3 linked regions of the Endozoicomonas gorgoniicola genome follow. The protein of the gene in region 2 interacts with the protein of the main gene of each other region in a pairwise test. Links are inferred from orthologs where the notes say so. Each region holds a gene or a part of one and is shown on either strand. Other genes may lie near its edges. The genes, in order: hfq, rho and nusG.

Region 1 (4,503 bases), 190 kb from region 2 along the record:
GCAGTGGTCAGTGTAACCATCGACGCCCAGCCAGAACTATGCTGACGATGGATCAGCTGGCTGATGGCGTGAAGTATTGTCTTGAGACAGGATTGTCAGTGTCTGAATGAACCTGTTAATACCTGTCGGCCTGATAGTTTTAGTATATTCGGGCTCATTGGCGTCCATTTCGTTGAGGTCAAATAAGAGCTTTCCATAGGCATTACGTTCATCATCAGTCAGCTCTTCCTGAAACTGATTGTCATCAAGAATATGTTGAGCAAAGCCTTTCAAATTCTGCAGAGTTACTTTCAGTGCCGCTGTTTTATAGGGATTGCCGCTGTTTTCTGCTGATTTTCTTTTTTCTATTTCATTGTTGAACCAGTGAATGCTCTCTTTTTCACTTTGGTAAGTACCGTTTATATTCGTGTCACGAATGATTTTATATTCAACAGGTGGCTTTAAAAGCTCCTGATTTTGAGCTTTGGCCAGTGGTATGAAAAACGCTGCTAAAATGACTGCAGTTTTTATAAATTTTTCCATGTTGATATCCTTTTTAGGTTGGGGATTTAGAAAAGAAAAAAGTGGAATAGTTCCTTTTTTCTTCAGCTGTCATGGGAACCTCCGAGCTGTCTATTGGTCAAAGCCACAACTGCCGCTGAGGTTTGCTTTCAGGTAGACTCAGGCCCTTTTTTCATGATTGACCCCAGGCTTCCAGAGATTTATGGCGATTGATATCAATAATCCAGCTGAACTGCCCCCGGCTATTTGCCTGATGGGACCAACAGCGTCTGGCAAAACGGATCTGGCGATTCGTTTATCTGAGGTTCTGCCCTGTGAACTGATCAGCGTGGATTCCGCGCTGGTCTACAAAGGTATGGATATTGGAACCGCTAAACCGACGGCGGAAGAACAGGCCCGCGCGCCCCACCGCCTGATTGATATCAAAGACCCGTCTGAACCCTACTCGGCTGCCATGTTTCGTGAAGATGCTTTGCGTGAAATGGCTGAGATTACCGCCCGTGGCAAAATCCCGTTACTGGTTGGTGGCACCATGCTGTATTTCAAAATACTGCGGGATGGCATTGCTGAGCTGCCTTCAGCAGACCCGGAAGTGCGGAAACGCATTCTTCTGGAAGCCACCGAGAAAGGCTGGCCAGAACTGCACAGACGTTTGCAGGACGTTGATCCTGTAACGGCAGCGCGCTTAAAGCCCCGTGATGCCCAGCGTATTCAGCGGGCGCTGGAAGTGTACGACACAACCGGCAAACCGCTTTCAGTCTGGCACCAGGAGCAGGAAGATCAGCGTTTACCTTATCGACTGGTTAATCTCGCTATTGCTCCACAGGAACGTTCTGTTCTGCATGAACGGATTAAAATTCGTTTTGAACAGATGATTCAGAACGAATTTGAGGAAGAGGTTCGTGGATTATACGCACGGGGTGACCTTGACCCGTCACTGCCAGCGATTCGAGCCGTGGGGTATCGTCAGATGTGGAGTTACCTTGAAGGTGAAATGGACTTCGATGAAATGATTGAGCGGGGCATTATTGCGACCCGTCAGTTAGCCAAAAGACAGCTGACATGGCTGCGTGGCTGGTCAGATGTTGAGTGGCTGGACAGTTTATCGCCAGAGTTGCTCAATGATGCCTTGAAAGTGCTGAAAAGTGTTCGCATATATTAGATACTGATACGATTCCTTGTTCGCACTGATGCTGCAAATGGTTACAGAATGAACTGTTCCCTGGCGGATTGGCACGTAAGAACCTGCAATACTTTCTGCAGGTCCGGTTTGAGTAGCTAGTATTACCTATTGAAGGCAGTGCGGGGCATCGCTTACTGTTGCTCAGCATTTTTCTGGGCTGTACACAGATTGAACAATCAGGTACTGGCACTGCCGGTCGAGCGAATGGCTCACCTAAAAGTGAAACAAGGCTATTCAAAATCCGAGAATTAATAAGGAGTACAGAAATGTCAAAAGGGCATTCTCTACAAGACCCTTACCTTAATGTGCTGCGTAAAGAGCGCGTGCCGGTCTCCATTTACCTGGTAAATGGTATCAAGCTCCAGGGGCAGATCGAATCTTTCGATCAGTTCGTGATCCTTCTGAAGAACACTGTAAGCCAGATGGTTTACAAGCACGCTGTATCTACAGTAGTGCCGAGCCGTCCGGTTCGCCTGCCGATGCAAGGTTCTGATATGCCAGAGCACGAGCAGGAATAACTGACCTCAGCGAGCTGCTTTTTTTATCCCCTGGTTAACTTAAGGGGTGATGAATAAGCTTGAGGTACAAGCTGTTTCCTACACCAAAAGGCGCCTAGTGCGCCTTTTGGTGTTTCTGTATCTGACAAATAACGATCGCCGGGCTTCTGGTGGAGCATCTCAGGTGGTTGAAAACAGTAATTGATATTACTATGCACATCGGATTAAACCGATTTCAGGAGATAATCATTGTTTTTTGAACGCCATGAAGGTGGTGAAAATGCGATTCTTGTCCATCTGGATATGAGTGATGACAAGGAGCGTGAGGATCCTCACGAATTCAGGGAACTTGCCCGCTCTGCAGCCATTTCTGAAATTGATTTTGTGACGGTCAGCAGCAACAAGCCTTCGCCACGCTATTTTATCGGGCAGGGAAAAGTAGAAGAAATTAAGCAGCTGGTTACACTGCACAAAGCCGACGTGGTGCTTTTCAACCACGCACTCTCCCCCAGTCAGGAACGTAACCTTGAAAAAGAATTTGAGTGCAAGGTCGTTGACCGCACCGGCCTGATTCTGGATATCTTTGCCCAGCGGGCAAGAACCTTTGAAGGTAAACTGCAGGTCGAGCTGGCTCAGCTGCAGCACCTCAGTACGCGACTCGTAAGGGGCTGGACTCACCTTGAACGACAGAAAGGTGGTATTGGTCTCAGAGGGCCGGGTGAAACCCAGCTGGAAACCGACCGCCGGCTGCTGCGGGTTCGTATCAAAAGCATCACCAAACGACTGGATAAAGTTCGCAAACAGCGTGACCAGGGCAGGCGTTACCGCAAGCGTGCGGAGGTGCCGCTGGTCTCTCTGGTAGGCTATACCAACGCCGGTAAATCGACGCTGTTTAATGCCCTGACTGAATCTGATGTGTATGCGCAGGACCAGCTGTTTGCAACGCTGGACCCGACTCTGCGCCGCCTGGATTTGCCGGACGTTGGAGAATCTGTACTCGCCGATACCGTTGGTTTTATCCGTCATTTGCCGCATAAACTGGTGGAAGCGTTCAGGGCAACGCTGGAAGAAACGGCTCAGGCCGACCTGCTTTTACACGTTATTGACGCACATGACCCTGAAAGGCTTGATAATATCAAGCAGGTGCATGACGTGCTGGAAGAGATCAACGCAGACGAAGTGCCAAGACTTCAGGTTTACAACAAGATCGATCTGCTGGAAAACGTAGAACCGAAAATTCAGCGTGATGATCAGGGAAAGCCCGTCAGAGTCTGGGTGTCTGCGATGCAGGGTGAAGGTCTGGAGCTGGTTCTTCAGGCAGTGGCGGAGTTGCTGGGTGAAGACCTGGTGCAGGGTACATTGCGGCTGGAACCACACCAGGGCAAAGTCAGGTCTCGACTTTATCAGCTAGGTGCGATTCAATCAGAAGAGTATGCTGATACAGGGGAGTTGTTGTTGAACATTCGTTTACCACGACATGATTTCGACAGAATTTCCAAACAGGAAGGATTGCAAAAGGGCTGTCTGGTTGAGCGTTAAGTGCTCAGATTGCGTAAATTGAGACCAATATGTTGATCTGTGTAGTGGACAATACCGATTCGGCTTGCGCTTTTTGCTACACAAACTCTACAATCTGGCTCAGAACGATAAACAGCCTTGAGCAAAAGAGCATGAGTAAAGAAAAGCTGCTTTTATCACCTGTGATGAAAATAGCCTGTTCTCAGGTAGGTAGCTCCGACCTAATAACTTATTGCACGCTGAATGACCGTTCTTTTTTGTGAGAAAACTGATACTGATCGCTTGCTCAATGGATCGGTAAACTGGTTTTCCCGCGTAATGACGTGGTTTCAACAGACGTTGCAGCCGAATAGATACTGACTCTACGGAGACATATATGGCCTGGAACGAGCCGGGTGGAAATAACCAGGATCCTTGGGGTGGTGGTAATAAAGGGAAGAATCAGGGTCCTCCTGATTTGGACGACGCTTTACGTAAGCTTCAGGATAAACTGAACTCACTCTTTGGTGGTGGCAAAAGTGGAGGAAACTCCGGAGGAGGTAGTTCGGCTTCTTCGGGCTCTTCATCAGGGATGTTTATCGGTGTTCTGATACTGGCCGCTGTGGCTTATATCTGGAATGCCGTTTATACCGTTGACGAAAAAGAGCGCGCTGTTATTTTGCGCTTTGGTCAATATCATCAGACCGTTGAGCCGGGCCTGCATATCTATTTCCCGCCTTTCGAAACAAAGTATCAGGAAAAAGTTACAGAACTTCGTACCTACAACCTGCGGCAGCAAATGCTGACGGAAGACGAAAACATTGT
Region 2 (3,048 bases):
AAATTTAAAAATTCGAACAATTGTTTCTCAGGCAGACCGTTTGCTATGATTTCGAAACTGAATGCAAATGGCTAGGAGACCCATTCCATGAGCGATATTGTCAATGTGACAGACGCTTCCTTCGAAGAGGACGTACTGAAGGCTGACGGACCGGTACTGGTCGACTACTGGGCAGAGTGGTGCGGCCCCTGCAAAATGATTGCACCGGTTCTGGATGAAATTGCCCAGGACTACGACGGCAAGTTGAAGATCTGCAAACTGAACATCGACGAAAACGAAGCCACTCCACCCAAATATGGCGTGCGCGGTATCCCGACCCTGATGCTGTTCAAGGGCGGCAATGTAGAAGCGACTAAAGTCGGCGCTCTGTCCAAATCTCAGCTGACTGCATTTCTGGACAGTAACCTCTGATCCTTTTCAGGGAACAGGCAAGCCAGAAATGGCCGGATGTTATTTTGGTATTTTCATCCGGCGGTCTGCCTGATGCCTGCACCAGCATTGCGCTACTTTCATCATTGCGCTACGTTCGTCAATGCAACTCAGACAGACCTTTCAACGTACTGAGCAGAAAAAAGAATAATAAAACCTATTTAAAGTTGACGAGACACTAGTTCTTGATTATTTTCCAGAAAAGGATATAGACTGTTGGAGTGACACATGTCAGACGCCAACGATTGATAAATTGGTACAATGACAGTCAATAGAATTATTTCCGGCCGGGCTTGTTTTGAATTCTTTCGAGCCAACACTCACTTAATTCAAGTACATGACCTAAACATCGGGCTGTAGCTGAAAGGCTGTAAACAGCTTTCGCAGGGATTGGCATTAAGCGATCCTTAAAATAATAATCTCAATAATACCTGATTTTCCTGCAACTACGACGGCCACTACCTTTCAATATAACGTTCTCAAACTGTTATGCATCTTACCGAACTAAAGAAACAATCTGTTCCTGAGCTTCTGGCAAAAGCCAATGAAATGGGCCTGGACAACCTCGCCCGTTCACGAAAGCAGGACGTAATATTCTCTATCCTCAAGCGCCATGCCCGCAGCGGGGAAGACATCTTTGGCGAAGGCGTTCTGGAAATCCTCCAGGACGGCTTTGGCTTCCTGCGATCTGCCGACAGTTCCTATCTGGCAGGCCCTGATGATATTTACGTATCCCCAAGCCAGATCCGCCGTTTTAACCTGAGAACCGGCGACAGCATCTCGGGTAAAATTCGCCCGCCAAAAGAAGGTGAGCGTTATTTCGCGCTGCTGAAAGTTAACGAAATTAACTTTGATCAGCCTGAAAATGCCCGCAATAAAATTCTGTTTGAAAACCTGACGCCATTGTTCCCGCAGGATCGTCTGGTGATGGAAATGGGTAACGGTTCTACAGAAGACCTGACCGGTCGAATTATTGATCTGGTCTCCCCAATCGGCAAAGGTCAGCGCGGTCTGATCGTATCTCCGCCAAAAGCCGGTAAAACCCTGATGCTGCAAAATATTGCAGCCAACATCACCCGTAACAACCCTGAATGTCACCTGATTGTACTGCTGATCGACGAACGTCCTGAGGAAGTGACAGAGATGGCACGTTCTGTTCGTGGAGAAGTGGTCGCGTCCACGTTTGACGAACCACCATCACGTCACGTTCAGGTGGCCGAAATGGTACTGGAGAAAGCCAAGCGACTGGTTGAGCACAAGAAAGACGTTGTCATTCTGCTCGACTCCATTACCCGTCTGGCACGTGCTTACAACACCGTCATTCCATCTTCCGGCAAGGTTCTGACCGGTGGTGTGGATGCCCATGCCCTGGAACGTCCGAAGCGTTTCTTTGGTGCTGCCCGTAACATTGAAGAAGGCGGCAGCCTGACCATCGTAGCCACCGCACTGGTGGATACCGGCTCCAAGATGGACGAAGTGATCTTCGAGGAATTTAAAGGTACCGGTAACATGGAACTGAACCTCGACCGTCGCATCGCTGAAAAGCGTGTGTTCCCGGCTATCGGTATTAACAAGTCCGGTACTCGTCGTGAAGACCTGCTGACCACGGAAGAAGAGCTGCAGCGCATGTGGATTCTGCGTAAAATCCTGCACCCAATGGATGAAATACAGGCCGTTGAATTCCTGCTGGATCGTATGAAGCACACCAAGACCAATGAAGAGTTCTTCCAGGCCATGAAGCGCAAGTAAGTCTTCTTCTTTTTCTACAGAAACAGCTACCCCGTAGCCGTTTCTGTAGAAAAGCCTCCCTTCCTGATAACAATACAATCAGCCCCTATAACGATAACCTCCCGGCAGTAGAATCCATGAAATACAGGGACCTTCGAGATTTTATCCAATTGCTGGAACAGCAGGGCGAACTGAAACGAATTTCCGCTGAAGTCGACCCTTACCTGGAAATGACCGAGATCAGCGACCGAACCCTGCGTAAAAAGGGACCGGCACTACTGTTTGAAAACCCTAAAGGCTTTGATACGCCGGTGTTAACCAATCTGTTTGGTACACCACGACGAGTAGCCCTGGGTATGGGGCAGGACAATGTCAGCGCCCTGAAAGAAGTCGGGCAGTTACTCGCTTACCTGAAAGAGCCCGATCCCCCCAAAGGCTTTAAAGATGCCTTGCAGAAGCTTCCGATTTTCAAGCAGGTTCTAAACATGGGCCCCAGGGTGGTCAACAACGCTCCCTGCCAGGAAGAGGTCCTGAAAGGTGATGAGGTTGATTTAAGCCGACTGCCCATACAAACCTGCTGGCCCGGCGACGCCGCCCCCCTTGTCACCTGGCCTCTGGTCATCACGAAAGGTCCTGAAAAAGACCGCCAGAACCTGGGCATCTATCGCCAGCAGCTGCTTGGACCCAACAAGCTGATTATGCGCTGGCTGTCTCATCGTGGCGGCGCTCTTGATTACAGGGACTGGCAGCAAAAACATCCGGATAAGCCCTTTCCTGTTGCCGTTGCATTAGGCGCAGACCCGGCCACCATTCTTGGCGCTGTGACACCGGTTCCGGACTCCCTGTCAGAATATGCGTTTGCAGGTCTTCTGCGTGGTTCCCGAACCGAAC
Region 3 (4,343 bases), 560 kb from region 2 along the record:
AACACAGAGGACTGGGATACAGTGCTTCCCTGTTTTCTTGATACGGTTGGCAAGCTGGATCAGGTAAGCATCTCTATTGTGTCTGCTGATGAACGGTTTGAGCAGATTAAAAAGCATGTTCTTGCGACGCAGGCTGTACCTTTATATAAAGCAGCAGCAAAAAAAGTGTCGGCTGGTGTAACGTTGTCCTATGACGAACCGGAAAAACTGGGGGTGGATCGCTGGCTGGCCATGCTGGCAGCTCATGCGACTAACACTCAGGAGATTAAAATCGTTGTCGATTGCGGCACAGCCATCACAATTGATGTGCTGGATAAAACCGGGGTTCATCTGGGTGGGTATATAGTTCCGGGTATTAGCCTTATGAAAAAAACACTGGCGTCTAATACGGCAAAGCTCAGGTATGTTGAATCAACCGATAACAGTGACCTTGCCCCGGGCAGAAACACTGCCGACTGTATTCATCATGGTGCGTTGGTTATGTTGCTGGCGCTGGTTGATCGGGTGGTCGCTCAATACCCGGGTTCCCGTGTCATTCTCTCCGGAGGAGACGGGGAGCAGCTTGAAGAGTTAATCGCTGTCTATAAAGAAGGAAGGGTGAGTTTAATGCCTGACCTGATAATGGATGGTCTGGAAATAGCAGTCAGGGAAGATCGAAAAGGATGCGCTGGATAATATTGTTGCTGCTAATAATGAATACAGGCTACTTTGCCTGGGGAACCTATCAGCAGTCACAGAGCCGTTATGTAAAGCCCGTGGTGTCAGAGCCTGAGAAGCCGCAGGGAAAACGACTGGTTCTCTGGTCGGAAAGTGGTAAGAATCTTCCTAAATCAGATCTTCTGCCTGAGCCCGTAGAACGAAATGGACATTCTGAGCCAGAGATTGCCCGGAATGATCAATGCCTTGTTGTGGGTCCCTTCGATTCATCCGCTAAGGCCGACGAAATGCAACAGCGCCTCTTTTCACTGGGGGTGGCCAGCAGAGAACGATCTGACAATGAAGCAGGCAGCTATGACCACTGGGTACATATTCCACCGCTTGCTGACAGGGAGGCTGCTATCCGGCTTTTGCGGGAACTTCAGGGTCAGGGTATTGATAGCTTTGTTATTACACAGGGAGAGTTGGCAAACGGAATATCGCTGGGGCTTTTCAGTAAAGAAGCTTCGGCTAATAAAGTCAGCAGTCGTTTATTGCAGGCAGGCTATGAAACCCGGATCAAGCGTCTGGCAAGACAACCGCAAATCTACTGGCTGGAGCTGTCAGCCAAACAGGCTGATAAAGTAACAGACGACATGTGGGAAAATTTTGCGAATGAATACAACGGCCTGAAAGTATTAGAAAAAAGCTGCAAAGGGATTGCATCCGAACCATCAATTCACTAATATACGCCTGCGCTTCGGGACAGCCAGGCAAGCAGTTCAGTCAACTGGGTCAGTTGATAAAGTTTTCTAAATAACTCACTGAGTTAAACGTTGAAAACAACAGCTTGACTTTGAGATGTCGCCGGATACAATAGCGCAGCACTTGGTGGGGTTCCCGAGCGGCCAAAGGGATCAGACTGTAAATCTGACGCGAAAGCTTCGCTGGTTCGAATCCAGCCCCCACCACCAGGTTCTTGTCTTTGATCTTGAAATTATGGAAGATTGAAGGCTGTGTGAGTGTCACAAGATGTGAGTCTCGCTATGCGGTTTATGTTGCGGGTATAGTTCAATGGTAGAACCTCAGCCTTCCAAGCTGATGATGCGGGTTCGATCCCCGCTACCCGCTCCAAATTAATCTTGCCCCTTTTTTTGGTTAAGAGTTGGTAAGAAGTTGCTCTTATAGCTCAGTCGGTAGAGCGCATCCTTGGTAAGGATGAGGTCACCGGTTCAAATCCGGTTAAGAGCTCCAGAAGCATAGGGGTAGATAGAGTGTTTTATCTGCCCCTTGTTTTTATGCCTCACAAATCAAAAAATAATAACGCTTTTCAGATAAGGTATGGTCAATTATAATTGGTCGGTCCTTGTATCTAGAGAAGCAAAGTAAGGCGCTCGTAGATACAGGCCAGTAGTTCAATTGGTAGAGCACCGGTTTCCAAAACCGGCTGTTGGGGGTTCGAGTCCCTCCTGGCCTGCCATTTCTTGATTCAGGCCTTCACTCTTTTATCATATTTATTGTTTTTGAGTGGGGCTTTTCTAGAGAGAAAATCAAACTAATGAGTGGAAAACCAGAAGTGACGGCTGAAGGTCGTCTTGATGGCCTTAAGTGGGGTCTGGTATTTGCCCTGGTCGCTGCCGGCGCTTACGGGAATTATTATTTCTCTGCTGAGTCTATTCTTTACCGCGTTGTAGCCTTGCTGGCTCTGGGCGCTGTTGCCGGCTATATTGGTCTGCAAACAGTGAAAGGCGGTGCCTTCTGGAACCTCGTTAAAGATGCCAAGGTTGAGATTCGCAAGGTTGTCTGGCCTACACGTCAGGAGACTGTGCAAACCACGCTGATTGTTGTCGCCGTGGTTATTGTCATGGGTCTAATTTTGTGGGCGCTTGATTCTCTGCTAGGCTGGGCTATCAGCAGCTTGATTGGATAGGGAAAGAACTATGGCGAAGCGTTGGTATGTAGTGCATGCCTACTCCGGCTACGAAAAGCAGGTAATGCGTTCGCTGAAAGAGCGAGTGCAGCGATTCGGTATGGAGGATCTCTTTGGTGAGATTCTGGTGCCAACCGAGGAAGTAGTCGAGATTCGGAACGGTCAGAAGCGCAAAAGTGAGCGAAAGTTCTTTCCTGGCTACGTGTTAGTTCAGATGGAAATGAACGACGATAGCTGGCATCTTATTAAAGATACGCCGCGAGTGATGGGCTTTATTGGCGGCACAGCCGACAAGCCAGCGCCGATCACCGAGAAAGAGGCGGACGCTATTCTTCAGCGTGTTCATGAAGGGGCTGAGAAGCCTCGTCCGAAGACGCTGTTCGAACCTGGTGAGATGGTTCGTGTTATTGACGGTCCTTTTGCGGACTTCAATGGTGTGGTTGAAGAAGTGAATTACGAAAAGAGTCGCCTGCATGTGGCGGTAATGATTTTCGGTCGCTCCACGCCGGTAGAACTGGAATTCTCCCAGGTCGAGAAAGTCTGAGAGACAGATTTTTATAATGAAACCCTGCACTGGTTGGTAAATTACCAAACGATGCAGGGTTTTTATCTAAGGGCATGATTGCGAGCGAGAGCTTCGGATAGTGCCCTGTTAATGGGTAGCTGAATTGACTGGCTGAATGGTGAGTCAGGGAAGCGTTGACCCAATGTAGAGGTTGCAATGGCTAAGAAAGTCGAAGCTTACATCAAACTGCAGGTACCTGCAGGTAAAGCTAATCCTTCCCCACCCGTAGGTCCAGCACTGGGTCAGCACGGCGTGAACATCATGGAGTTCTGTAAGGCGTTTAACGCTAAGACTCAGGAACTCGACGCTGGTATGCCTGTACCCGTTGTGATCACCGTATACGGTGACCGCAGCTTCACGTTTGAAACCAAGACTCCACCGGCCTCTGTACTGCTGAAGAAAGTACTGAAGCTGAAGAAAGGTTCTGGCCGTCCTAACACTGAAAAAGTGGGTACTGTTACTCGCGAACAGCTGCTGGAAGTTGCCAAGATCAAAGAACCTGATCTGACCGCTGCTGACGAAGATGCGGCTATCCGCACTATCGCTGGTTCCGCTCGTTCCATGGGTCTGAATGTGGAAGGTGTAGAATAATGGCGAAGATGTCCAAGCGCGCAAAAATGATTGCTGAGAAGGTTGAAGCGACCAAGGCTTACTCCTTCGAAGAAGCTGCAAACCTTCTGAAAGAAGTTTCCAGCGTTAAATTCAAAGAATCTGTAGAAGTCGCTGTAAATCTGGGTGTGGATCCTCGTAAATCCGACCAGGTTGTACGTGGCTCTTCCGTTCTGCCAAATGGTACCGGTAAAGACGTTCGCGTTGCTGTGTTTACACAGGGTGCTAACGCTGAAGCTGCTACAGCGGCTGGTGCTGACATCGTTGGTATGGACGATCTGGCTGCACAGGTTAAAGCTGGCGAACTGAACTTCGACGTTGTTATTGCTTCTCCGGACGCAATGCGTGTTGTTGGTCAGCTGGGTCAGATCCTGGGTCCACGTGGCCTGATGCCTAACCCTAAGGTAGGTACTGTAACACCTAACGTTGCTGACGCGGTTAAGAACGCTAAAGCTGGTCAGGTTCGTTTCCGTACTGACAAGAACGGTATCGTTCACGCTGGTATCGGCAAGATCGATTTCGATGCGGCTTCTCTGAAGCAAAACGTTGAAGCGCTGATGGCTGAGCTGAAGAAGCTGAAGCCTGCTACCAGCAAAGGCGTTT

What was found.
Region 1: the proteins of rho (region 2) and hfq interact in binary tests that used the Escherichia coli proteins (3 or more experiments, as listed by UniProt). The link is inferred for Endozoicomonas gorgoniicola from one-to-one orthologs.
Region 3: the proteins of rho (region 2) and nusG interact in binary tests that used the Escherichia coli proteins (3 or more experiments, as listed by UniProt). The link is inferred for Endozoicomonas gorgoniicola from one-to-one orthologs.

The regions. Positions count from the first base shown.
Region 1 is NZ_JAPFCC010000001.1:4,746,563-4,751,065, forward strand. Bases 704-3,576 are described here. They hold hfq (RNA chaperone Hfq), read left to right. Parts: upstream 704-1,950; coding sequence 1,951-2,202; downstream 2,203-3,576. Other genes in these bases: miaA (tRNA (adenosine(37)-N6)-dimethylallyltransferase MiaA), read left to right, coding at 704-1,663; hflX (ribosome rescue GTPase HflX), read left to right, coding at 2,431-3,576. In the rest of the region: NX722_RS21280 (hypothetical protein), read right to left, coding at 37-522; more of hflX, read left to right, coding at 3,577-3,720; FtsH protease activity modulator HflK, read left to right, coding at 4,076-4,503. UniProt on the Escherichia coli protein: RNA chaperone that binds small regulatory RNA (sRNAs) and mRNAs to facilitate mRNA translational regulation in response to envelope stress, environmental stress and changes in metabolite concentrations.
Region 2 is NZ_JAPFCC010000001.1:4,937,232-4,940,279, forward strand. Bases 242-3,048 are described here. They hold rho (transcription termination factor Rho), read left to right. Parts: upstream 242-918; coding sequence 919-2,178; downstream 2,179-3,048. Other genes in these bases: trxA (thioredoxin TrxA), read left to right, coding at 242-411; ubiD (4-hydroxy-3-polyprenylbenzoate decarboxylase), read left to right, coding at 2,295-3,048. In the rest of the region: more of trxA, read left to right, coding at 88-241. UniProt on the Escherichia coli protein: Facilitates transcription termination by a mechanism that involves Rho binding to the nascent RNA, activation of Rho's RNA-dependent ATPase activity, and release of the mRNA from the DNA template.
Region 3 is NZ_JAPFCC010000001.1:5,499,755-5,504,097, forward strand. Bases 1,631-4,343 are described here. They hold nusG (transcription termination/antitermination protein NusG), read left to right. Parts: upstream 1,631-2,576; coding sequence 2,577-3,110; downstream 3,111-4,343. Other genes in these bases: secE (preprotein translocase subunit SecE), read left to right, coding at 2,195-2,566; rplK (50S ribosomal protein L11), read left to right, coding at 3,288-3,722; rplA (50S ribosomal protein L1), read left to right, coding at 3,722-4,343. Outside these bases: NX722_RS24690 (type III pantothenate kinase), read left to right, coding at 1-675; NX722_RS24695 (SPOR domain-containing protein), read left to right, coding at 663-1,382. UniProt on the Escherichia coli protein: Part of the processive rRNA transcription and antitermination complex (rrnTAC). The complex forms an RNA-chaperone ring around the RNA exit tunnel of RNA polymerase (RNAP).